One region of the Kitasatospora sp. NPDC058115 genome, then DNA from elsewhere that is predicted to be linked to it. Evidence: riboswitches for the same ligand, from Rfam matches in the RefSeq annotation. Region 1 holds a riboswitch; each other region holds the start of a gene.
What was found. A riboswitch is a leader RNA that binds a small molecule or an ion and turns the genes downstream of it on or off. The one in region 1 is predicted to bind cyclic di-AMP.

Region 1 (7,651 bases):
CTGCGGATCATCGTGGACCTCGTCCCCAACCACTCCTCCGACCAGCACGAGTGGTTCAAGCGCGCCCTGCGCGAGGGCCCCGGCTCCCCGCTGCGCGAGCGCTACCACTTCCGCCCCGGCAAGGGCGACAACGGCGAACTGCCGCCCAACGACTGGGAGTCCATCTTCGGCGGCCCCGCCTGGACCCGCACCGAGAACCCGGACGGCACCCCTGGCGACTGGTACCTGCACCTGTTCGCCCCCGAGCAGCCCGACTTCAACTGGGACAGCCCGGCCGTCGCCGACGAGTTCCGCTCCATCCTGCGCTTCTGGCTGGACATGGGCGTCGACGGCTTCCGCATCGACGTCGCCCACGGCCTGGTCAAGGCCCCCGGCCTGCCCGACCTCGGCGGCGCCGACCAGCTCAAGCTGCTCGGCAACGACGTCATGCCCTTCTTCGACCAGGACGGCGTGCACGCGATCTACCGCGCCTGGCGCACGATCCTCGACGAGTACCCGGGACAGCGGATCGGCGTCGCCGAGGCCTGGACCCCGACCGTCCGGCGCACCGCCAACTACGTGCGCCCCGACGAACTGCACCAGGCCTTCAACTTCCAGTACCTCGGCACCTCCTGGGACGCCGCCGAACTGCGCGCCGTGATCGACCTCTCGCTCGACTCGATGCGCCCCGTCGACGCCCCCACCACCTGGGTGCTCTCCAACCACGACGTCACCCGGCACGCCACCCGGTTCGCCAACCCGCCGGGCCTCGGCACCCAGATCCGCACCCCCGGCGACCGCGAACTCGGCCTGCGCCGCGCCCGCGCCGCCACCCTGCTGATGCTCGCCCTGCCCGGCTCCGCCTACGTCTACCAGGGCGAGGAACTCGGCCTGCCGGACGTCACCGACCTGCCCGACGAGGTCCGCCAGGACCCGTCGTTCTTCCGCAAGGCCGGCCAGGACGGCTACCGCGACGGCTGCCGCGTCCCGATCCCGTGGTCCGGCACCGAGGCCCCCTACGGCTTCGGCCCCACCGCCGGCGGACCGTCCTGGCTGCCGCAGCCCGCCGAATGGGCTGCCCTCAGCGTCGAGGCGCAGACCGGCGACCCGACCTCCACCCTGGAGCTCTACCGCTCGGCCCTGGCCGTCCGCAAGGCGAACCCCGACCTCGGCGCCGGTGCCGACGTCCAGTGGCTCCCCGCGCCCGAGGGCGCCCTGGCGTTCCGCCGCGGCTCCTTCGTCTGCACCGTCAACACCACCGGTGCCCCGGTCCGGATACCGGCCCCCGGCCGACTGCTGCTCACCTCCGCCGGCGCGGGCCCGGACGTGGTGGACGGCGAGGCGGTGCTCGCCGCCGACAGCACCGACTGGTGGGCGGTCTGACGTGGTTGCAATAGGCTCTGGGACCGTGACTACGGCGCGACTCTCAGACATCGCGGCGCAGGCGGGGGTCAGCGAAGCCACCGTCTCCCGCGTGCTCAACGGCAAGGCCAACGTCTCGGCCACCACCCGGCAGACCGTGCTGGCGGCCCTGGACGTGCTCGGCTACGAGCGGCCGACCCGGCTGCGCCGGCGCAGCGCCGGGCTGATCGGCCTGATCACCCCGGAGCTGAGCAACCCGATCTTCCCGGCCCTGGCCCAGGTGATCGAGCAGGTGCTGAGCCGGCACGGCTTCACACCGGTGCTCTGCACCCAGACGCCGGGCGGCTCCACCGAGGACGAGCTCGTCGAGATGCTGGTGGACCGGGGCGTGGCGGGCATCGTCTTCGTCTCCGGCCTGCACGCCGACTCCACCGCCGACCACGACCGCTACGCCCGGCTGGCCGGGCGCGGGGTACCGTTCGTGCTGATCAACGGCTACAGCGAGCGCATCGACGCGCCGTTCATCTCGCCGGACGACCGGGCCGCGATGTGGATGGCCGTCCAGCACCTGGCCGAACTCGGCCACGAGCGGATCGGCCTGGCCGTCGGCCAGCAGCGCTACGTGCCGGTGCTGCGCAAGATCGAGGGCTTCACCGCGGCCATGCGGGAGGTGCTGGGCCTCGGCGCCGAGGAGGCCGAGGGGCTGGTCCACCACACGCTGTTCAGCGTGGAGGGCGGGCACGCGGCGGCCGGGGCGCTGCTCGACAAGGGCTGCACGGCGATCATCTGCGGCAGCGACATGATGGCGCTCGGCGCGATCCGCGCGGTCCGGCAGCGGGGCCTGGCGGTGCCGCAGGACGTCTCGGTGGTCGGCTTCGACGACTCGCCGCTGATCGCCTTCACCGAGCCGCCGCTGACCACCGTCCGCCAGCCGGTGGAGGCGATGGCCACCGCGGCGGTGGACGCGCTGCTGGAGGAGGTCGGCGGGAACGCCGCGCAGCGCGGGGAGTTCATGTTCCAGCCGGAGCTGGTGATGCGCGGCTCGACCGGCGCCCGGGCGCGCTGAGTCCGTACGCCGCGGGGCCCGGGAGCACGCTGCTCCCGGGCCCCGCGGCGTTCCGGCTCAGCCCTCCTGGACGGTCGGGCGGTCCTGGGTGACCCGGTGGCCGTCGGCGGCGTCACCGGTGCGGGTCTCGGTGCGCCGGCCCCGCTCCAGGTAGTCGCGGAGGATCAGTTCGACGGCGTCCTGCGGGCTCTTGGTGCCGGAGAGCATCATCACGTCGATCGCGAGGTTGGCGTCGAGCGAGACGGTGACCTGGGCCATGGTGACTCCTTCTCGGGTGCAGGGCAGCAGCATGCCCGTCGCGACCCCGGTTTGACCATGGCCGTCCGGCGTCCGGACCCGCCGGGGCACGCCGCCGCCCCCGGGGAGGAGCGACCGGACTCTCCCCGGGGGCGGCGGCGTGCGGGGATCAGACCCGGCCGGCGAAGTCCGGGGCCCAGTTGGCGAGCGTCTGGACGCGCACGCCCGAGCTCGGGTTGGCGGCCTCGACGTACTTGCCGTCGCCGATGAAGAGCGCGACGTGGTAGACGCCGGAGTCCTTGCCGTTGTTGGACCAGAACAGCAGGTCGCCCGGCTTGAGGGCGTCCAGCGCGACGTGGGTGGAGGCGGCGGCCTGGTCGGCGGCGACGCGCGGGACGGAGACGCCCGCGGCGCGCAGCGCGGCCTGGGTCAGCCCGGAGCAGTCCCAGCCGCCGTTGCCGGTGCCGCCGTAGACGTAGGCCTGACCGACCTTCGACTGGGCGAAGGCGACGGCCGCGGCCATGCTGCCGGTGGCGGTCGGGGCCGGGGCGGGGGCCTCGGCCTGCGCGGCGGGCTTGCTCGCCGGCTTGGTGGCCGGGGTCTGGGCCGGGCCCTGGGCCGGGGCCTGCGTGCCGCCCTGGCCGCGGTTGAACCAGTCGAAGCCCTGCCCGGTGGCGCGCTCGCCGAGGGTCAGGTGCTGGCCCGGGTAGATGGCGTGCGGGCCGTCGGTCAGGGTGGCGCGGTTGAGCTCGTAGAGCCGCTGCCAGCCGCCCTGGACCTGGTTGCGGTCGGCGATGGTGGACAGCCAGTCGCCGGCGACCACGGTGTAGTCCCGGGAGGCCTGCTGACCGGTCTGCTGACGCCACTGCCGGTCGCCCTGGGCCGCCTGCGGGGCGGCGGCGGGCTCGGCGGCCTGCTGCTGCGCGGCGGGCTTCTCGGCGGGCTTGGCGGCCGGCTCGGTGGCCGGGGTCCGGGCCGGGGCCTTGGTGGCCGGCCCCGCGGCGACGGAGGTGTCCACCGAGGCCGGGGTGCCGCCCTTGGTGAGACCGGCCTGGACCGAGCAGACCGGCCAGGCGCCGGGGCCCTGTACGGCCAGGACCTTCTCGGCGGTCGCGATCTGCTGGTCCTTGGTGGCGAGGTCGGCACGCGCGGCGAACGCGGTGCCGCCGAACGCGGCCCAGGTGGAGTTGGTGAACTGGAGGCCGCCGTAGAAGCCGTTGCCGGTGTTGATGCTCCAGTTGCCGCCGCTCTCGCACTGGGCGACCTTGTCCCAGGTGGCGATGGAGGCGGCCGAGGCGGTGCCGGCGGTCAGGCAGGGGATGGTGAGGCCGATGCCCGCGACGCCGAGGGCGGCGATCGCGCGACGGGTACGGCCGGACAGTCGGGTGCCGTTGGTGGGCAGCATGAAGACGCGGTCCTCTCCCACGCCTGCGAGGTGAGCTGTCGGATTCGGGCTGGAGTTGCCCGGCCGCGCTGTGGACGCGGCTTCACCCCTAGCCCGGGGCCGGTCCGTGGACCGGTCCTGGGCGAACTACCTGTGGTTCCCCCGCTCCTGCCGTGGTGCATTGCGCTGCCAGCACGCCCGACGGCAGGACTCGGCGTCGCGGACGTGCTGGGTCCGTGTGGCCACGAACGGGGAGCACGTTAAGCAGAGGCGCGTTCAAACCGCAAACATGTGTGACGCTCGTCACGGTTTGCGAAACGCATGCCCGCCGGCTGTCCTTCATGATCAGAAATGACCGATTTCCCGCAACGCCGTTCGCGGTCAACGCACCTGCCTGTGCCTCAGGGTGCCCGCGCCGGTCCGCCGTGCCGCAGCCGTCCCGGGGGAGGGCCGTGCACCGGCGGGCGCCGACGAGGAGCCGGGCGCTCCCGCCCGGCCACCCGGCCGTGCGGAGTGCACCGTCGGGCAAAGCTCCGCAGAACGGACATCACGCCCGAACCATCCCCAACTGGCCCGACTCGCCCGGCCCTCCGGCGCCGGCGCGCCGCCGCCACCCCCCCCCGGCGGCGATCGGCGGCACCGTCGAGAGCCGTGGCGCCCTCGCCCCCGGCCACGTCGACGCCCCGAGCCTTCCTCTCCGGGATCCACGAGAAGCCCCCCGGGGCGACGACGGGAAGGTGGCCGGTGCCGGCGCCGGCACGCCCGACCGGGGGCTTCGCCGCCGCCTGCGACGCCGTCAGCATCCGGGCCGTCAGCGGAGCTGCCGTCATCCTGAGGCCCCCCGGCGTGAGTTGGGCGGCAGCAGGCCGCCGCCGGACCGCAGGCGGGCCCCCGGGACCGTCCTGCTGCAGGACGCCGCCGCAGGGCCGTCTCCCGGGAACGCCGGAGGGCCCGGAACGGTGCGTCCGTTCCGGGCCCTCCGGGCGAGCGGGGCTACTGGGCGGCGTGGCGCCCGGCGGCGCGCGGGCCGCCCTCCTCCGCGGCGCCGGCCTCCCCGGCCAGGGCCTCGGCGTCGACGGCCGGCAGCGCGGCCAGGTAGGTGGAGGCGACCAGCTGGCCGACCGCCTGGTACGCGCCCACCGGTGCGGCCGAGGGGCAGCCGGACTCCTCGGCGGCGGTGGCGAGCAGCTCGGCGTCCGCCTCCGGGCCGATCACCAGCGGGGCCAGCGCCGGGTTCTGGGCACCCATCTCCTTGAGGTGGGCGACGGCGTCGGCGACCGAGCCGGGCACGTCCAGTGCGGCGGCGACGACCGGCACGGCGAGCCGGGCGGCCAGCAGCATGCCGGTGATCCCGGCGGCGTCGGCCGCGGCCTGCCCGCCGACGGTGGTGAGCACCACGCCGTCGGCGGCGGTCGCGATGGCGAACAGCCGGGCCCGGTCGGCGCGGGCCAGCCCGGCCTCGGAGAGGCGGACGTGCACGGCCTCGGCGAGCAGCGGGTGCGGGCCCAGCGCGTCGGTGACGGGGGCGCCGAACTCGGCGGCGAGCCCGTGCAGCGCGGGGAGGAAGTCGTGCGGGCCGGGCACCAGCGGCACCACGACCGGCGCGGGCAGTCCGGCCTCGGCGGCCTCGGCCAGCAGCTCGGCGACGGTGCGCTCGCCGTCCGCCTCGACGTCGGTGTCACCGGAGGGGAGGTAGCCGGCGACCGTCCGGACGCCGTTCTGCTCGCTGCGGACGATGGACAGCAGCTCCTCGACGACGGACCGGGAGTCCGGCCCGGCGGCCGCGGGGACGGCGAGCAGCAGGGCCGGGGAACCGGACGGGATCTCGGGGCGCTCGGGACGGCGGTGGCGCCCCCGCGCACGGGAGCCTGGAGTGCGGACGGGCAGTGGCGCGCCCGGGATGGCTGCGGTGCTCATGGCGGAGATCGTAGGACATCGCTCCACCCGCTCCGCAGTCGGCTGCCGAACCGGACGGGAGGGCCGCCGTGAAAACCGGACATAACCGGCCCCGGGGCGGCAGTTCTCCCGGTACCCCTTCAGATGCGCCGGAACGGGAACCGCGTTGCCGCTCCCGCGCGTGAGATGTCTCACAGCGCCCGCGCGGCCTGACGGAGGGTCACGGAAGGACGACTCCCGGCGTTCGAAGATCAACAATCGGCGGGTGGCCGCCTACGGGCGGTTATCGGCCCCTTGCCGATTCAGTCGGCTATGTCCGTTTACGTACCGTCAGGCGGGTGCCGCGTGAAGAGTTCCGGTTCGGTGTCGAAAAGGCCGTGCACCTGCAACGTCCCGTGCTGATGCACGTGCACTGGAGCTATCATCACGTCAAGTGAGGCGTTGTGCCGGGCCGGTACGGGGCCGGCCCGTCCGTTCGGCCGGGGCCGGGGCGCCGAGCTGAACGACCCACTCCGGAGCTCTTCGGGAGATTTCTATGCACGACACGCACGACACGTACGACACGTACAACGGGATGGCCGCCACCGACCTGGAGGGCGTGGTCTGGCAGAAGAGCCTGCACAGCAACTCGCAGGGCAACTGCGTCGAGTTCGCCGCCCTCCCGGGGGGCGAAGTGGCGATGCGCAACTCGCGCTTCCCGGACGGTCCGGCGCTCATCTACACCCGCGCCGAGATCGCCGCACTGCTCCTGGGGGCGAAGGACGGGGAGTTCGACCACCTGGCGGTCTGACCGGCCGCCGGCTTCACCAATCGGGGGGCCGTCGTGGGTGCTGACACCACGACGGCCTTTGTCTTTGTCCGGAGTCCCGGAGGCCCGGGAGTCCTGGAGGCGCGGGAGTCCCGGAGGTCCTGCTCCGGAAAGCCCTTCCGGACGGGGTCCGTCCGTGCCTGCGCCCGGGAATCCGCACCTCCGCCCGCGATCCGTGCCGCCGGGCGGGCCGGGAACGCCACGGCTCCCGTGCGCCGCCGCCGTGCCGAGCCGCCGCACGCGGATCGGAGGAGGGGGGCGCCACCGCCGGGGGCTGCCGGTGCCCGCTGCCCGAGGGTCGCCGGTCGCCGCTGCCGGGGTGCCGTTCGCCGTGCTGTGGTGGTTCCCTGAATCCTTCGGTTCCCCGGTTCCCCGGTTCCCCGGTTCCCCGGTTCACCAGTCGGTCGCTCAGGCCGAGCGCCGGTGCCGTCCGCCGAACTCCGTGACCTGGACGGGGGCCGGCCGCAGGGCCTCCTCCGCCTCGAACAGGGCCCAGACGACCTTGCCGCTGCCGAGCGGGTGCCAGCCCCAGGAGCGGCTGAACGAGTCGACCAGGTGCAGTCCCCGGCCGGACTCCGCCACGAAGTCCGCCTCCCGGGCCACCGGGCCGGTGCTGCTGGGGTCGCTCACCGCGCAGACCACCTGGGGCGCACGGTGCACGAGGCTTATTCGGATCGGCAGCCGGCTCTCCACCGTCGGTTGCGTGGGAAAGTCGTAGTCGTCCGCCGCACCGGGACACGCGCCGATCGCGTGCCGCAGCGCGTTGGTCACCAGCTCCGATGCCACCAGCGCGACGTCGTCGAAGAGCTCGCCCAGCCCCCACCGCTGCAGGGCGGTCCTGGCGAAGTCGCGCGCGGTTCTGACAGCCTCATAGCGGGGAGCGAGCGTACAGGTGACCACAAGGGGGTCGACTGCCAAG
Region 2 (7,651 bases), on a different contig from region 1:
GTCGCTCAGGCCCGCGAAGGTCTCCGGGTTGAGCAGGATCCGGTCGGCCGGGGCGTTCAGCGGCGCGCCGGGCGCCGCCACGGTGACCGCGGCCATCCCGGACCAGCCGGGCCGGTCGTCCGCCACCAGCCGGGCGAACTGCTCCCGGGTGGCGGGCAGTTCGAGCAGCAGCCGGCCCGCCCAGGCGGTGCCCCAGAGCGCTTCGACGGCCGCCGCCGCCCGGTCGCCGACGGCGGCGAGTCCGGCGGGGGCGGGTCCGGCGGGGGCGGGTCCGGCGGACGCGGGAGCGCCCCCGGCGTCCACCCCGAGCACCAGGCAGCGCGCGCCCGCCTCGGCCCGTACCGCGCCGAGGTCCCACAGCGGTGGCGGCCCGCCCGCGCCCTCCTCCCGTTCGACCCGCCAGCCGGCCGCGGAGCGGGCCAGCGCCAGCCGGCGCGGGTGGACCACCGGCTGCCGGTCGTACCCGGTCACCTCGACGGTCAGCTCGGCGGTGGCGGCGCACCGCCCGGTCCGGTCCACCGGGCCGAGCAGCAGGTTGCGGTAGCCGGCCCGCACCGGCAGCGCGGGCGGCCCGGCGGTCAGCGCCCGGGCCCGCCCGTCGAGCAGCGCCAGGACCTCGGCGTGCTCGTCCGCGGCCGCGGCGGCGGGCCGCGCCGGGGCGGCCCCGGGCAGCGACAGCTGGACCAGCCCGCCGGCCGCGAGCAGCAGGGCGGTGCGCCGCGAGGGCCGGCGGCCGGCGGCGGGATCCGGGCGGCTCAGAGCCGGATCACCCCCGAGACGGGCATCGCGTTGACGGCCTCGTAGCGGACCTTGGCGCCCGGGTAGGGGGCGTGCACGATCACCCCGCCGCCGGCGTACATCCCGACGTGGTGCATGTCCCGGTAGAAGATCACCAGGTCTCCCGGCCGCGCTTCGGTGAGGCTGACCCGCCGCCCGGCGTACGCCTGGGCCTGCGAGGTGCGCGGCAGGGTCACTCCGGCCTGCCGCCAGCTCCAGTACATCAGACCGGAGCAGTCGAACGCCTTGGGCCCGGTGGATCCGTAGACGTAGGGCGCGCCGATCATCCGCACCGCGGCGGCCAGCGCGGCGGCGCCGCGTTCCGAGGCGGGCGGGGCGGTGCCGAAGTCCAGCCGGTCGGTGCCCCGGGTGGCCCGCTGCTCCGCCTCACGGGCGTCCTGGGCGGCGAGCCGGGCGCGCTCGACGGCGCCGAGGCCGTTGAGCAGCCGCTGCGCCTTGGCGAGCCGCTGCTGGATCTGCTGCTTGCTCTCGGCCAGCGCCTTGCGGGTCTGCTCCAGCTCGGCGAGCTTGGCGGTGGTCTCGGCCCGGCGCTGGTCGAGCACCCGCTGACGGCCCCGCAGCTCGTGCAGGGTCTCGTTCTGCCGCTCGGCGCTCTGGTCGAGGGCCCGGGCGCGGGAGAGGTAGGCCTCCGGGTCGGTGGAGAGCATCAGCTGGACGGTCCGGGTCATCCCGCCGCCGCGGTACTCGGCGCCGGCCACGGTGGCGAGTTCGCCGCGCAGCCGGTTGAGCTCGTCCTGGGAGACGGCGATCTGCTGCTGCAGATCGCCGGTCTCGTGCTGGAGCCGCTGCTGGGCCTCCTGGGCGGCGTTGAAGCGCTCGGAGGCCTGCTCGGCCTCGTCGTAGAGCTGCTCCACCTGTGCCTTGACGTCCTTGCGGTCGGCCGGGGCGTCCGGCGAGCCGGGCACGGCCCGGGCGCTGCCGCCGGCCGACACGCCCAACGCGGTGGCGGCCGCCGCGGTGAGCACCAGCGCCCGGGCGAGCACGTGCGCACCTGACAGCGGGGAACGGCGGTGCACGGCCATGCGACGTCGGCTCCGATCCTGGGCCCGGCCCGCCGCCGCACCGGAGCGGGCGGCTGTCGAAGCGGGCGTCCGGTGGCAGACGTTAGCGAGTCGGGGCAACCGATTCCAAACCCCTCCGAACCCGAATATTCGGACACCCGTCGGACATCAGATCGGTTCGCGGACCGAGCGTCCCGGCGGGCCGGGGAATGCCGCGGGCCCGGTCCCCCCGTGCGGGGGAACCGGGCCCGGCGGAGCCTGCCGACCGTGGGTCAGAGGCGCACGATGGTGTTGACCGGCATGTTGGACGCGGCCTCGTAGCGGACCGACGCGCCCGGCTTCGGGGCGTGGATGACCTGGCCGCCGCCGACGTAGATGCCCACGTGGTGGCGGTCGCCGTAGAAGATCACCAGGTCGCCGGGCTGGGCCTTGGAGATGTCCGAGCCGATCTGGGTGCCGGCGGTGGCCTGCGCCTGCGAGGTGCGCGGCAGCGACACGCCCGCCTGGGCGTACGCCCAGCCGGTGAGGCCCGAGCAGTCGAAGGAGTTCGGGCCGGTGGCGCCGTACACGTACGGGGAGCCGAGCTTGCTCTCCGCGGCGGCGATCGCGGCGGCGGCGCGCGAGCCGTTGGCGGCGGGCGCCGCCGGGGCGGCCGGCTTGGCGGTGGCGGCCGGGGCCGCCGGAGCGGCCGTGGACGGCGCGCTCGGGCTGGTGCGGTTGGCGTCGCGGGAGGCGCGCTCGGCGTCGGCCTTCTCCTTGGCGGCCTTGGCGGCCTCGGCCTTGGCGGCGTCCGCCTTGGCCTTGGCCTCGGCGGCGGCCTTCTCCTCGGCCGCGCGCAGCGCCTGGCGCTCCTGCTCGGTGAGCGTGTTGAGCAGGTCCTGGGCCTTCTGCAGCTTGCCCTGGACGTCCTCCTTGGAGGACTTCAGCTGCTGGGTGGTGACCTCCAGCTCGGCGAGCTTGGCCTGGGTCTCGGTGCGGTCCTGGTCGAGCCTGCGCTGCTGCTCCTGGAGCTCCTTCAGCGCGCCGGACTGCGTGGAACCGGCCTGGTTCAGGGCGTCGGCCTGGCTGAGGAAGTTGTCCGGGCTGGCGGAGAGCATCAGCTGGACGGTCTGCGAGATGCCGCCCGTGCGGTACTGCTCGCCGGCGATCTCGGCGAGGCCGCCCTGCGCCTCGGTGACCGAGGCCTGCTGACGGGCCACCTTGTCCTGCAGCTCGGCGACCTGCTTCTGCAGCTCCTGCTGCTTGGCCTGGGCGCCGTTGTACTTCTCGGTGGCGACCTCGGCCTGCTCGTTGAGCTGGTCGACCTGCTCCTTGACCTGGTCCTTGGTCGGCGTCGGGTCGGCGTGGGCGCCGGACTGCGCGGAGAGGGCGACGGCAGCGGCGGCGACACCGGTCAGGATCGAGACACGGGTGCGGCCGGCGGGCTTGGGACGACGATGGGACGCCACGAAGGCGGACTCCTTCTTCCTCATCCGCCTACCGGGTGAGCTGACGGGTTCGGGCGGAAGCGTGCCCTACGACGCCTCACCCGCCGCTCGCGCGGCCGGCCTGGCGCCGATTCACCCCGGAGGAACGTGGTTCCCCGGCTCCGTTCCACAGCGGACCCCCGACTGCTGGGCCTTCACTCGGAGGGACGACCCGAAGGCGCCCTCCCGCTGCTTCACGAACTCGGCGGCGAACCCCGCCGCCACCCAGGCTGGGTGATCGACTGTGCGTGGTTCGAGGCACGACCCTAGTAACAGATCCGTGATCCGTTCAAATCCTTGTCAGAAAAAAGTCGGAAGAATACCCAAGTTCCCTTGTGAAAATGACCGAACGTGATCACATCCCCACATCGGGCTGATCATTCTCCGTCAGACGTTCGAATGCGCGGCCGAAACGTCAGCGCCACCCCCGGCCGGGGGTGGCGCTGATCACAGGAGCCGGAACGGGCCTCCGGGCGTGTCGTGGCGACCCGTCAGACGGCCCGCCGTCAGACCCGGCGGATCGTGTTGATCTTCATGGCGTCGGCCTTCATCACCTTCACCACGTCACCGGTGCGCGGCGCGTGCACCACCATGCCGTTGCCGATGTACATGCCGACGTGGCTGCGGTCGTCGCGGTAGATGACCAGGTCGCCCGGCTGGGCCTCGGCCAGGGAGGGCACCCGGGTGCCGTAGTTGCCCTGCGCCTGCGAGGTGCGCGGCAGCGAGACGCCGGCCTTGCCGTACGCCCAGACCATCAGGCCGGAGCAGTCGAAGGTGTTCGGGCCGACGTCGCCCCAGCCGTAGGGCGAGCCCTGCTTGCTCATCGCGAGGGCGACCGCGGAGCCCGCCTTGCCGCTCGCCTGCGGCAGGCTGCCCAGGTCGGTGCGCTCCGAGCCGCGGGAGGCGCGGTCGGCCTGCTGCTGCGCCGCCTTCAGGGCCGCGCGGTCGGCGGCGCTGAGCGAGTTCAGCAGCTCCTGGGCCTCCCGGAGCTTCTTGTTGACCTCGGCCTTGGTCTGGTTCAGGTCCTTGGTGGTGCTGTCCAGCGAGGCCAGCACGGCGGCCGCCTCGGCCTTCTGCTGGTCGAGCCGGCGCTGCTGGTCCTGGAGGCCCTTGAGCGCCTCGGCCTGGCTGGAGCTGGCCTGCTGGACGCTGGAGGCCTTGTCCAGGTAGCCGGACGGGTCGGAGGTGAGCATCAGCTGCACGGACGGGTCGATGCCGCCGGTGCGGTACTGCTCGCCCGCCACCTCGGCCAGCCCGGCCTGAAGCTGGGTCATCTGCTCCTGGCCGCGGGCCACCTGGTCCTGCAGCTGGTCCGCCTGCTTGCGCAGCTGGTCCGCGCGCTCCTTGGCCCCGTTGTACTTCTCGGTGGCCTGCTCGGCCTCTTCCTGCAACTGGTCGATCTGCGCCTTGACGTCGTCCTTCTTGGGCGACGGACTGGGCGCGGCGTGGGCGGCGACCTGGGCGGAGAGGGCGACCGCGGTCGCAGCGGCAGCGGTGAGCACGGAGACCCGCGCGCGGCTCGGCTGCTTGGGACGGCGGTGGGAGGCCAAGGGACCGGCTCCTTCTTCCAATGGCCTCACCCGAACGGGTGAGAATCCGGAAAATAGGTTTGACGCCAGACCCTAGTGAAGATCCACGCTTCGCGCCACTCCCCCGTTCGCGTGAACCCGAACCGTCCATCTGACTTCACAAAACACGCACAACACCGCAATCCCGGCGCTGACCAGCCGTCATACCGGCCGGGCCGCCCCGGGAACGGGCTACGGCCGGGCCAGCCGGTTGAGCAGCAGCACCGACGCGACGGGGCGCGCGCCGGCCTTCCGCACGCCCTCCGCGACCTCCCGGTCGGTGGAGACCACCACCACCGGACGCCCCTGCGGCTCGGCCCGGACCAGCCGGCGGATCAGCTCGTCCGCCGTCTCCCCGGTCCGGCTGAACCGCACCCGCACCCCGCGCGGCGGCGCCATGATCACCGGCACGTCCAGGTCCTGGCCGTCGAACACACAGGTGACCTCCGCCTGGGTGCGCTGCGCCAGCATCGCCAGCCCGCCCAGCAACCGGATCCGCTGCTGCTCCAGCGGCAGCGTCGGATAGCCCGTCTTGGTCACGTTGTAGCCGTCCACCACCAGATGGACCTGCGGGATCGCCAGCAGCTGGTCCAGCAGCGCCGGATCGTCCTCGGCCAGGCCGCGGCGCGCCACGTCGTGCGGCGAGGCCGCACCCGGCACCACCGCCTCCACCAGGTCCGCCGGGCGGATCTGGGACACCGGCAGCGCCAGCTCCCGCTGCAGCCCCTGCGCCGACTGCAGCACGGTGTCCAGCAGCAGCCGCAGCCGCATGTCCTCGACGCTGCGCCCCTCGCGGGCCGACCGGCGGCCCTGCTCGGCGGTGTTCTCCAGCTCCGTGATCCGGTGCCGCAGCCGGCGCGCCTCGGTCTCCGCCGCGCTCCGCTCGGCCGCCGCCTGCGCCCTGAGCGCCTCCAGCTCGCCGGTCACCTTGCGGGTCTCCGCCTGCGCCCGGCGGGTGTCGCTCTCCAGCGAACGCAGCCGGCGGCGCAGCGAGTCGGCCTCCCGCCGGACGTCCTCCGACTCGGCCCGCTGGCGCTCCAGGTCGGCCCGCGCCGCGGAGCGCAGCTCGGCCAGCTCGGCCTGCAGCTTCTCCACCAGCCGGGCCGCCTCGGCCGCCGCGCCCTCGGCACCCGCCCGATCGGCCTCCTCGCCGACCGCGGCCACCAGCCGGCTCCACCCCGAGGAGCGCACCAGATAGGCGGCCGCCGCCACGTCCATCGGGTCGGCGGCGCCCGGCACGGTGCCCGACTCCAGCGCCTTGACGAGGTCCGGCTGGCCCAGCCGCAGCCGCTCCGCTATCCGCGACCGGAAGGCCGGCTCCGCCTCCAGCGCCGCCGCCAGCGCGGTCGCCGCGTACTTGGCCCGGCGCGCGGGGGTGAACTTGGCGTACTGGCGCAGCGACTGGGGCAGTTCCCCGAGCGGCAGCCCGCCGAGCGCGTCGGAGGCGAGACCCACCACGCGCCGGCGCACGCCCTCGGGCAGCGGCCGGTCCAGCGTCTCGGCGCTGCCCGCCGCGCCGTCCCCGGCGGCCTCGGCGCCCGCCGTCCGCGGCGCCCGCCCGTCGACGGCTGCCGTCGGGTCCTCACCGGTGCCGGACTCCTCGCCGGCGGCCGGCTCGGCCGGGGCGTCGGTGCCGGAGGGGGCGGCCCCTGCCGCGTCCGGCGCCTGCGCGTCCACAGCGGGCTGCCGCCCCTGCGGCCCGGCGGGCTCCTTCGCTGCGTCCACCACGTCCTCGGCTCCGATCCTGGTCCAGCGGGGTACGGCCCCCGGCCGCCGCCCCCGTCACACTCCGTGCGTTCTCTCTGTATTGTCCCGTGCGGCGGGCGGCCACGCCCCGCACCGCCCGCCGCACGGATCAGGCGGTCAGGCCTGCTCGACGGCCTCGGCGCCGTCGGCCGCGCCCGGGCGGGCGACCAGCTCGACCTGGTCCACCGCGTTGCACCAGCGACAGCGCACCGACTCGACGGTCTCGCTGTGCACCTGGGTCTCCTCGACCTTGGACTCGCCGGCCAGGTCGAAGTGGAGGAACTCGGTGACCCGGGCGGTCCGGGTCACGTCGAAGCGGGTCAGGTTGCCGCAGAGCGTGCAGCGCCAGCGCGTCTCGGCGGTCAGAGCGGGGACGGTCATCGGGGGTCCTCTCGGGTGGTCCCTGAATGGGCTCAGGCGCTCCCCCCGGAGCCCCGGCGTCGGCGGCGGGAGGCGGGAATGCCCGCCCCAAGCCTATTGCCTGGGGCAACCTTCACGGCCACCGGCCGACCGGCCGCCACCAGTAGCCCACCTGCCGCAACCGCGCGGTGCCCGTCCCCTCCCGGAGGGATGCTGGGGCCCATGGCGCTCCCGGTCCTGCCCGCCCGTGCCGGCACCCGCCGCGGCCGGCCGGCCGCCGGTGCCCCGGCCGTCTGCTACGCCCTGATCGCGCTCAACACCGCGGTGTTCCTGCTCGGACCGGCCGCCGGGCTCAACCCGCTCTACGGCCGCGGCCAGAGCCGGGTCTGCGCGGAGCAGCGCTACGAGCAGCGCTGGGGGGCCGTCCCCGCCGAGCTGCTGACCGGACACCCGCTGACCGCCGGCCAGCTCGCCGAGGCCCCCGACCCGGTGCCGGGCTGCCCGGCCGCGCCCACCCCGGGCAAGCACCCGGCGCTGTCGGTGCTCAGCGCGCTCTTCCTGCACGCCGGCTGGCTGCACCTGCTCGGCAACCTGCTCTTCCTGCACGTCTTCGGCCCGACCGTGGAGCGGCGGCTGGGGCGCGCCCGGTTCCTCCTCTTCTACCTGGCGTCCGGGGCGCTCACCACCTACGGCTTCGCCCTGGCCGAGGCGC
Region 3 (7,651 bases), on a different contig from region 1:
TCCACCGCCTTGGCGTCCTCGGTGATCCGGACCGGGGCCGGGTGCCCGGCGCGGGCGGCCCGCAGCGTGCCGTCGGCCGGGTCCAGGGTCAGGTAGAGGCAGGTGGCGAACAGCTCGGTGTCCAGCTCGGCGAGCAGCCGGCTGGTCCGGGCCAGCGTGGCGGCCGGATCGTGCCCGTCGGTCGCGTACGCGCGCAGACCGCTGCGCAGCTGGCCCATCACCGCGGTGGCCTCGGCGTTGTGGCCCTGGACGTCCCCGATCACCAGGCCGATCCGGCCGTCCGGCAGCCGCAGCAGGTCGTACCAGTCGCCGCCGATCTGCATGCCCTCGGTGCTCGGCAGGTAGCGGGCGGCGCTGGCGATCCCGGGCAGCCGGGGCAGGGTGCGCGGCAGCATCGCGCGCTGCAGCTCGGTGGCCCGGTGGTGGTGGGTGTCGTAGAGGCGGGCGCGCTCCAGGGACTGCGCGAGGATGCCGGCGAAGGCGGAGTAGAGGGTGCGGTCCTCGCGGCTGAAGATCCGCTCGGTGGCGAAGGTGATCAGACAGGAGCCGACCTGCCGGCCGGAGGCGACCAGCGGCAGCACCGCCCAGGCGCCCGGGGCGAGCGGACCGCCGCCCCCGGTGCTGCCCGCCCCCGGCGGGCGCTCGCGGTCCCGGCCCCGGCCGCGCCGGGCCGGCTCGCTGAACAGCGGGGCCGACCGGGCCAGCGCGCGCTGCATCACGCCCTCGGACAGGTCGGCCAGCCGGGTCAGCTCGGTGCGCAGGGGACCGCCGTAGACGGTGTGCGCGACGGGCAGCAGCCGGCCCTCGTCGACCAGGTCGAGCACGATGCTGGCCGCCCCGAAGGCGGGCCGGGCGATGTCGGTCACGGCCGTGGTGACGTCCCGGACGGTGACCGCCCGGGACAGCGCCCGGGTGAGCGCCAGCAGCAGCGCCGAGCGGGCCCCGGCGGCGGACGTCCCGACGACGGCCGCCCGCTCGGCGGCCCCGGCCGACCGCCCGGACCGTCCGCCCGCGGGGCGCTCACCGGGGGCGCGGCCGTGGTCGAGGTCGGCGATCAGCCCGGAGATCCGCACCGGCCGGCGGTGCACGTCCAGCATGACCTCGCCGGTCTCCTCGATCCGGATCACCCCGCCGCCCCGGCGCGGCACCCGGTAGCGGATCCGGTACGGCCCGCCGGTGGCGAGCGCCTCGGCGAGCGCGGCCTGGACGTCCGGCAGGTCCTCGGGGTGGACGACGAGGTCGAGGTCGGGCGCGGGGGCCGGGCCGCCGTCCTGCGGCGCGGGCCGGCCGACCAGCCGGAGCGCCTGGGCGTCCCAGTGGGTCTCGCCGGTGACCAGGTCGCGTTCGAAGGCGCCGTGCCCGGCGGCCCGGACGGCGAGCGAGAGCAGCGGGTGGGCCGTCCCGGCGGCCGGGTCGCCGCAGCTCGCGGGACCGGGGCGGACCCCGTTCGGCGCGGCCCCGCCGGTGCGCGGCGCTCCGGGCGCTCCGGGCGCCCCGGCGTGGTCCAGCAGGTACGCCAGCCGGTGCGCGCAGGCGTCGGCGAGGGTCTCCAGCACGTCCAGGTCGCGGCGCGGGACGATCCCCCGGTGGGCGAGGGCGAGGGCGAGCACGCCGATCGGCCGCTCGTCGACGACCATCGGCAGCGTGACGATGGCGACCATCCCGGTGCCCATCCCGGCGTTCCGGTTGGGGTAGTCGACGCTGGTGCGTTCGGGGCTCAGCAGATAGGGGCGGCGCAGCTTCAGGGCCATCGCGGCGGGCAGCTCACTGGCCGGGTCGACCACGCTGTAGCGCTCGTGGGCCCAGTCGGGCAGGCCGTGGGAGGCGGACAGCCGGAGCATCCCGGCGGGGTCCAGCAGGTAGAGCGCCGAGCCCTCGCCGGTGATCCAGCCCGGGCCCTCGGCCAGCACGGTGCCGAGCAGTTCGGCGGCGCTGGTGCAGCCGAGCAATAAGCGGACGCAGCGCATGGCACTGCGCGCGGTGGGGCTGCTGCGCGGGTCCACGGGACGGCCGGCCTCTCCGGTTCCTTATGGGGCAGTTAATTCTTAATACCTTATTTCTTAAGTGGGTGAGGCGTGGGGCGAACGGCAGGTCCCGGGGCACCGGGTTTCCCCGGTGTGCGAGCACCCCCGCCGGGTCCGGTACCCTTCTCCGTACGACGTCCCGCCGTGCAGGCGGGGCCGAGGGTACGGGGCTATAGCTCAGACGGTTAGAGCGCTTCCCTGATAAGGAAGAGGCCACAGGTTCAAGTCCTGTTAGCCCCACACCACGCCGAAGGGCCCGGAGCGATCCCGCTCCGGGCCCTTCGGCGTGCTCGGCCCCGCCGCTCAGGGGCGGGGCCAGCCGCGCAGACCGGCGGTCAGCACGGTGATCATCCGCTGCTGGGTCTCCCCGAGGTCCTCGGCGAGCTGGAAGGCGCCGCCGGTGGACAGGGCGGCGAAGCCGTGGGCCAGCGAGCGGAAGGTGCGGGCGGCGTGGATCGCCTCGGAGCCCTCCAGCCCGTACTCGCGCAGCACCGCGACGATCACCCCGACCAGCCGGCCGGCCGCCGCGGTGAGGTCCGGGTCCGGCTGCGGGGCCTGCGGCAGGGCGCCGTAGCGGTGCGGGTGCTCGGTGGCGTAGGCGTGGTACGCCCGCAGGACGGCGGCGACCGCAGCGTCCCCGCTGCGGCCGAGTGCCGCCTCGGCGAGCCGGTCGGCCAGCTCCCCGGTCACCCGGACGGCCACCAGCCGGCGCAGTTCGGCCAGGCCGCCGCTGACGTGCTTGTACAGCGAGGGGGTGGCGACCCCGGCGCGGGCGGCCACGGCGGCCAGGGTGAGGGCCTCGGGGCCCTGCTCGTCGATGAGGGCGAGGGCGTGGCCGACGACCTGCTCGGGGGTCAGTCCGACTCGGGGCACTGCGGTTCTCCTGGGAACGGGGGGCGGGGGCGGGGGACGGGCTCGGGACGCTTCGGGACGGCGGCGGCGCTCAGGCCAGGTCGGCGAGGAAGGACAGCAGGGCGTCGGCGGTGGCCCGCGGGTGGTCGGCCATCGGGTAGTGGCCCGCGCCCTCGATCATCACCTTGCGGGCGTTCAGCGCGGCGGCCTGCCGGTCGGCGACCAGCTCCGGCTTCGCGAAGTCGGGGTCCTTCGAGCCCATCACCACCAGCGCCGGGCAGCGTACGGCGGCCGTCCAGCCGACGGGCGCGGAGTCGCCGCGCACGTAGCCGCGGGTGGCGGTCCTGCGGCCCGGGGTGCGCATCGCGGCGACCAGCCCGGCCACGTACTCCTCGTGGTCGGCCGGCTTGGGGCCGGGGAAGGCCATCGTGCGGTGGTAGAGGCCCCAGAACCCGGGCGAGCGCACCAGCATCGCGCCCATCGCACCGACCACCAGGCGCTGCAGCGCGTTCGGCGGCACGTTCTCGACGAAGGCGTCCAGCAGGACGATGCCGGCGACCCGGCCGGGGGCGTCCCCGGCGGCCTTCACGACGCTGGCGCCGGTGTAGGAGTTGCCGGCCAGCACGGCCCGCTCGATGCCCAGGTGGTCCAGCAGGGCGAGGACGTCACCGGCGATCGCGGCGGGGGAGTAGTCGTCCCAGAGGATCGAGGACTCGCCGAAGCCGCGCAGGTCCATGGTGATCACCCGGCGGCCGGCGGCGGCCAGCAGCGGGCGCAGGTGCCGGTAGGCGGCCCGGCTGTCGAGCATCCCGGGGAGCAGCACGACCGGGACGCCCTCGCCGTGCGCGGTGTCGTCGAAGGCGATCCGGCCGCCGGGCAGGTCGAGGTGGCGGGTGACGGGGGCGAGGGTGCCGTTCATGGGGAGCCTCCTGGGGCGGGACCGTCGGCGGAGTGCCGATAGCCATAAAGCTAAGGCTAATAGCCTTAGCCGTCAAGCTATCGACTCTCGCCCGCCCGTCCGGCTCCGGCCCGCCGTCGGCGTCCGGTCAGACGCCCTCCACCCGGAACGGGTCGTGCTCGGCCAGCAGCTTGTCCAGCCGCGCCTGGTCGACCCGGGTCACCAGCTCGGAGGTCTCCTGCTTGTCCCGGACCACCTTGGCGAGGGTGAAGGTGGAGGTGATCGTGTAGAGCAGGCCGAGGGCGAGGAACGCCCGGGTCCACGGCTCCACCGGGAGGAAGGCGATCCCGATGCCGAGGGCGGCGGCGGAGAGGGCGAAGGACAGCACGGCCTGGATGTGGTACGCGGCCGTGGTGCGGGACTGCATCGGTGCGCTCATGGCGTCAGGATGGCCGCGCCCGGCCCGGTCGCACATGAGTAGGCGTACTCAAGTGAGGGGTCGTTCGTTGACGTCCCGACACGTTCGGTAGTGTCAGTTGTCATCAAACGTCCCAAATCGCCCATCGGGTCGCGTGGTACCCGGTCCGTATCCCGCCGCCGGCAACGGACGGCTTGGAATCGGGGGGCTCTCGGATTAACGTTTGATAACGCAGCGCGGTCCGCAACGCCGTACCCAGACGGCACCGTGCGCCGTCGCCTAATCCCGCCGGCCGGCCTCCGGGCAGGCCAGGGAGCCGGGGAACCACGTTCCTTGGGGTGAATCGGCCAGGCCCAGGCCCGGCCGTAGGAGACCTTCCTGCTCCGAACCCGTCAGCTAACCCGGTAGGCGCGAAGGAAGGAAAGGAGCGCGCCTCCGTGGCGTCGACGCACACCCCGGCACACCCGTCCGGCACCCAGCTGCTCGACCACCCCGGCCCGTTCACCGGGCACGGCCCCTTCGGCGGCCCCGCCGACGAGACCGCCCCGCCGGCCGACGGGACCAGCCGGCACCGGATGCCCCGTCAGGGCCGCGGCACCGCTCCGCTGCTCGGCGTCACCGCCGTCGCCGCCACCCTGGGCGCCACCGGCTTCGCCTCCGCCACCCCGGCCGCCGCGCCCGCCGTCGAGGCGCCCGACGAGCTGCCGGCCACCCTCTCCGCCGACCCCGGCCTCGCCCTCGCCGCCCGCATCCAGCAGCAGGCCGACAGCCAGCGCACCGCGGCCGAGGAGAACGCCCGCGTCCAGGCCGCCCAGGAGGCCGAGGCCAAGCGCGCCGCCCAGGTCGCCCAGCAGGAGCAGGCCAAGCGCGCCGCCGAGGAGGCCGAGAAGGCCAAGCTCGCCGCCATCAAGCTGCCGGTGCGCGACTACCGGCTCTCCGCCCACTACGGCCAGAGCGCCCGCTACTGGGCCCACCTGCACACCGGCCTGGACTTCGCCGCCGACCAGGGCGAGCCGGTCTACGCGGTCGGCCAGGGCACCATCACCTCGGCCGGCTGGGCCGGCGCCTACGGCTACCGGATCGTCGAGACCCTGCCCGACGGCACCGAGATCTGGTACTGCCACCTCTCCTCGATCATCAAGGGCTCCGGCAAGGTCGTCCCCGGCCAGCAGATCGGCAAGGTCGGCGCGACCGGCAACGTCACCGGCGCCCACCTGCACGTCGAGGTCCGCCCCGGCGGCGGCGCGCCCGTCGACCCGGAGGCCTGGTTCGAGCAGCGCGGCGTCACTCCCTGACGCCTCCCCGCCCGCGCCCAGGGGCCCCGGCCGTCCGGCCGGGGCCCCTCGCGCGCTCCTACGCCCCGGCCGCGAGCCCGGCCCCGGTCCCGTGGTCGGCCCCGTCCGGGGCCTCGTCGCCGGCCTCGTCCCCGGTCGGCTCCAGCCCGGCCAGGTACGCGTCGATCTCCGCCTGACCCGGCTCCGGCGCCAGCTCCGGGAACTCCTCGACCAGCAGCCGCGGCAGCCCCGGCACCGTCCACGCGCCGGCCAGCTCCAGCGCCACCCCGACCGCGGCCTCCTCGAACGCCCCGAAGTCCCCGGCCAGCTCCTCCGGCATCGGCCGGCCCAGCGCCGTCAGCTCCGCCAGGTTCCGGTAGCTGCGCTCCATCAGCCCCTGCTCCAGCAGCCGCCGGGCGCCGTCGGTGGCCATGCCGACCGCCAGCGTCCGCGCCCCGCCGTCCCAGCCCCCGTCGTCCACGGGGTCCAGCACGCCGTCCGCCTCCAGCGCCGTGAACGCCGCCGTCCGCTCCTGCGCCGGGAGCTCCCGGAACCCCTCCAGCCAGGCCCGCACCGCCGCCCCGTCGCCGGTGTCCACCCCGGCCGCGCGCAGCAGCAGCGCGTACAGCCGGGGCCAGGTCACCAGGTCCGCCCGGCGCAGCAGCCCGGCCGCCACCTCGCCCTGCCACTCGGCCTCCGCGTGCAGCCGTTCCTGGCGCTTGGCGTTCAGCCGCTTCGCCGCCCGCTGGTGGTCGACCAGCAGCCGCACCGCCGCGCCGTACGCCAGCGGATCCTGCCCCGGCTCCGGCTGGACGTACAGGTACAGGCGCTCGTACAGCAGGTGCTCCACCGCGGCGGAGGTCAGTTCCGGCCAGCCGTCGTGCATCCTGCCGCCGCCCAGCTCCAGCAGCGCCAGCACCGCCCGCAGCGGGGCCTCGGCGACCGGCTCGCGGCCCTCCGCCTCCGCCCAGGCGAGCAGTTCGGCGGCCTTGGTGCGCGGGGCGAGCCGCAGGTCTTCGTCTTCCATAACCACGAACCGTAACCGCTGGTCGGGGGTAGGGTCGGGAGCCATGGTCCCCGTCCGACTCACCGGCCGCCAGCTGGCCGTCCGCGAGTTCCACCACACCCCCGAGGACGTGGCGGCGCTGCACGCGGTGTTCGGCGACCCGGAGGCCACCCGCTACCTGCCGTTCGCGCCGCGCGACCACGAGACCTGCGCCGACCAGGTCGCCCAGTACCTGGAGGAGGCGGAGCGGGAGCCCCGGGAGGTCTACCGGCTGGCCGTCGTCCGCCTCGCGGACGCCGACGACCCGGCCCGCGCCGTCCCGATCGGCAATGCCGCGCTCGGTCTGCGCCCGCACGGGGCCGCCCACCTCGGCTACGCGCTGCGCCGCGACGTCTGGGGGCTCGGCTACGCGGGCGAGGTCGTCGGGCTGCTGCGGGACCTCGCCTTCGGCCCGCTCGGCCTGCACCGGCTGGAGGCCCGGGCCGATGTCGACAACGCCGCCTCGGTCCGGGTGCTGACCAGGGCGGGCTTCCGGCTGGAGGGCCGGGTCCGGCACGACTACCGGCGCCACGACGGCTGGCGCGACGCCTACCAGTACGCGCTGCTCGCCGACGACGAACCGGCCGGGGGCGCCGTTCAGGGGGGATAACCCCACCCCCGGTTCGCCGGGGAGCCGGATGTCCGGCCCGGGCGCGTTTTGACAGGCTGAGGGGGTCAGCAGGACAGACCCCACGAGCCCGACCCGCGACCGACCCGAGGGACCGAGACCGGCCATGAGCACCCACAGCATGCAGCGCGACGAGTACGACCACCCCGCGTACGACGGCGGCGAGCGCCACGCCGTGGCCCGCCGCATCGAGGAGCCGCCGTACGCCTGGCGGGCCCCGTTCACCTCCTACTTCTACCGCGAGGTCGGCTTCACGCTGACCGGCCTGCCGCCGGCGGTCGCCGGCTTCGCCGTCGCGGTCGCGCTGTTCTCCTTCGGCGTCGGCACCGTGGTCACCGTGCTCGGCCTGCCGGTGCTGGCCGCGCTGACCGCCGCCGCCCGCGGCTTCGGCGGCCTGGAGCGCGCCCGGGTGCGCGGCCTGCTCGCCCTGGACGTGCCCGCCCCGGCGCCGGTCCGCGCCGTGCGCCCGGGCGCCTGGGGCGGGATCACCGCCCGGATCGCGGACGCGGCTG

Region 2: it holds a riboswitch for cyclic di-AMP, as region 1 does, so the genes downstream of both, ACFVVL_RS10820 (NlpC/P60 family protein) here and ACFVVL_RS25870 (transglycosylase family protein) in region 1, are expected to answer to the same signal.
Region 3: it holds a riboswitch for cyclic di-AMP, as region 1 does, so the genes downstream of both, ACFVVL_RS24470 (M23 family metallopeptidase) here and ACFVVL_RS25870 (transglycosylase family protein) in region 1, are expected to answer to the same signal.

The regions. Positions count from the first base shown of each region.
Region 1 is NZ_JBHVTL010000025.1:141,543-149,193, forward strand. Features, by position in the region: gene ACFVVL_RS25855 (glycoside hydrolase family 13 protein) at 1-1,362, shown strand, start outside; gene ACFVVL_RS25860 (LacI family DNA-binding transcriptional regulator) at 1,388-2,407, shown strand; gene ACFVVL_RS25865 (hypothetical protein) at 2,465-2,665, opposite strand; gene ACFVVL_RS25870 (transglycosylase family protein) at 2,814-4,070, opposite strand; cyclic di-AMP (ydaO/yuaA leader) riboswitch at 4,057-4,255, opposite strand; gene ACFVVL_RS25875 (hypothetical protein) at 5,022-5,945, opposite strand; gene ACFVVL_RS25880 (DUF397 domain-containing protein) at 6,460-6,714, shown strand; gene ACFVVL_RS25885 (ATP-binding protein) at 7,141-7,651, opposite strand, start outside.
Region 2 is NZ_JBHVTL010000008.1:65,566-73,216, reverse strand. Features, by position in the region: gene ACFVVL_RS10830 (hypothetical protein) at 1-555, opposite strand, end outside; gene ACFVVL_RS10825 (NlpC/P60 family protein) at 756-1,820, opposite strand; gene ACFVVL_RS10820 (NlpC/P60 family protein) at 2,072-3,247, opposite strand; cyclic di-AMP (ydaO/yuaA leader) riboswitch at 3,258-3,410, opposite strand; gene ACFVVL_RS10815 (NlpC/P60 family protein) at 3,772-4,815, opposite strand; gene ACFVVL_RS10810 (NYN domain-containing protein) at 5,026-6,327, opposite strand; gene ACFVVL_RS10805 (hypothetical protein) at 6,697-6,960, opposite strand; gene ACFVVL_RS10800 (rhomboid family intramembrane serine protease) at 7,162-7,651, shown strand, end outside.
Region 3 is NZ_JBHVTL010000023.1:131,621-139,271, forward strand. Features, by position in the region: gene ACFVVL_RS24445 (SpoIIE family protein phosphatase) at 1-2,003, opposite strand, end outside; tRNA gene ACFVVL_RS24450 (tRNA-Ile) at 2,191-2,264, shown strand; gene ACFVVL_RS24455 (TetR/AcrR family transcriptional regulator) at 2,328-2,897, opposite strand; gene ACFVVL_RS24460 (alpha/beta fold hydrolase) at 2,968-3,795, opposite strand; gene ACFVVL_RS24465 (YiaA/YiaB family inner membrane protein) at 3,923-4,213, opposite strand; cyclic di-AMP (ydaO/yuaA leader) riboswitch at 4,459-4,617, shown strand; gene ACFVVL_RS24470 (M23 family metallopeptidase) at 4,630-5,487, shown strand; gene ACFVVL_RS24475 (hypothetical protein) at 5,546-6,493, opposite strand; gene ACFVVL_RS24480 (GNAT family N-acetyltransferase) at 6,537-7,121, shown strand; gene ACFVVL_RS24485 (sensor domain-containing protein) at 7,246-7,651, shown strand, end outside.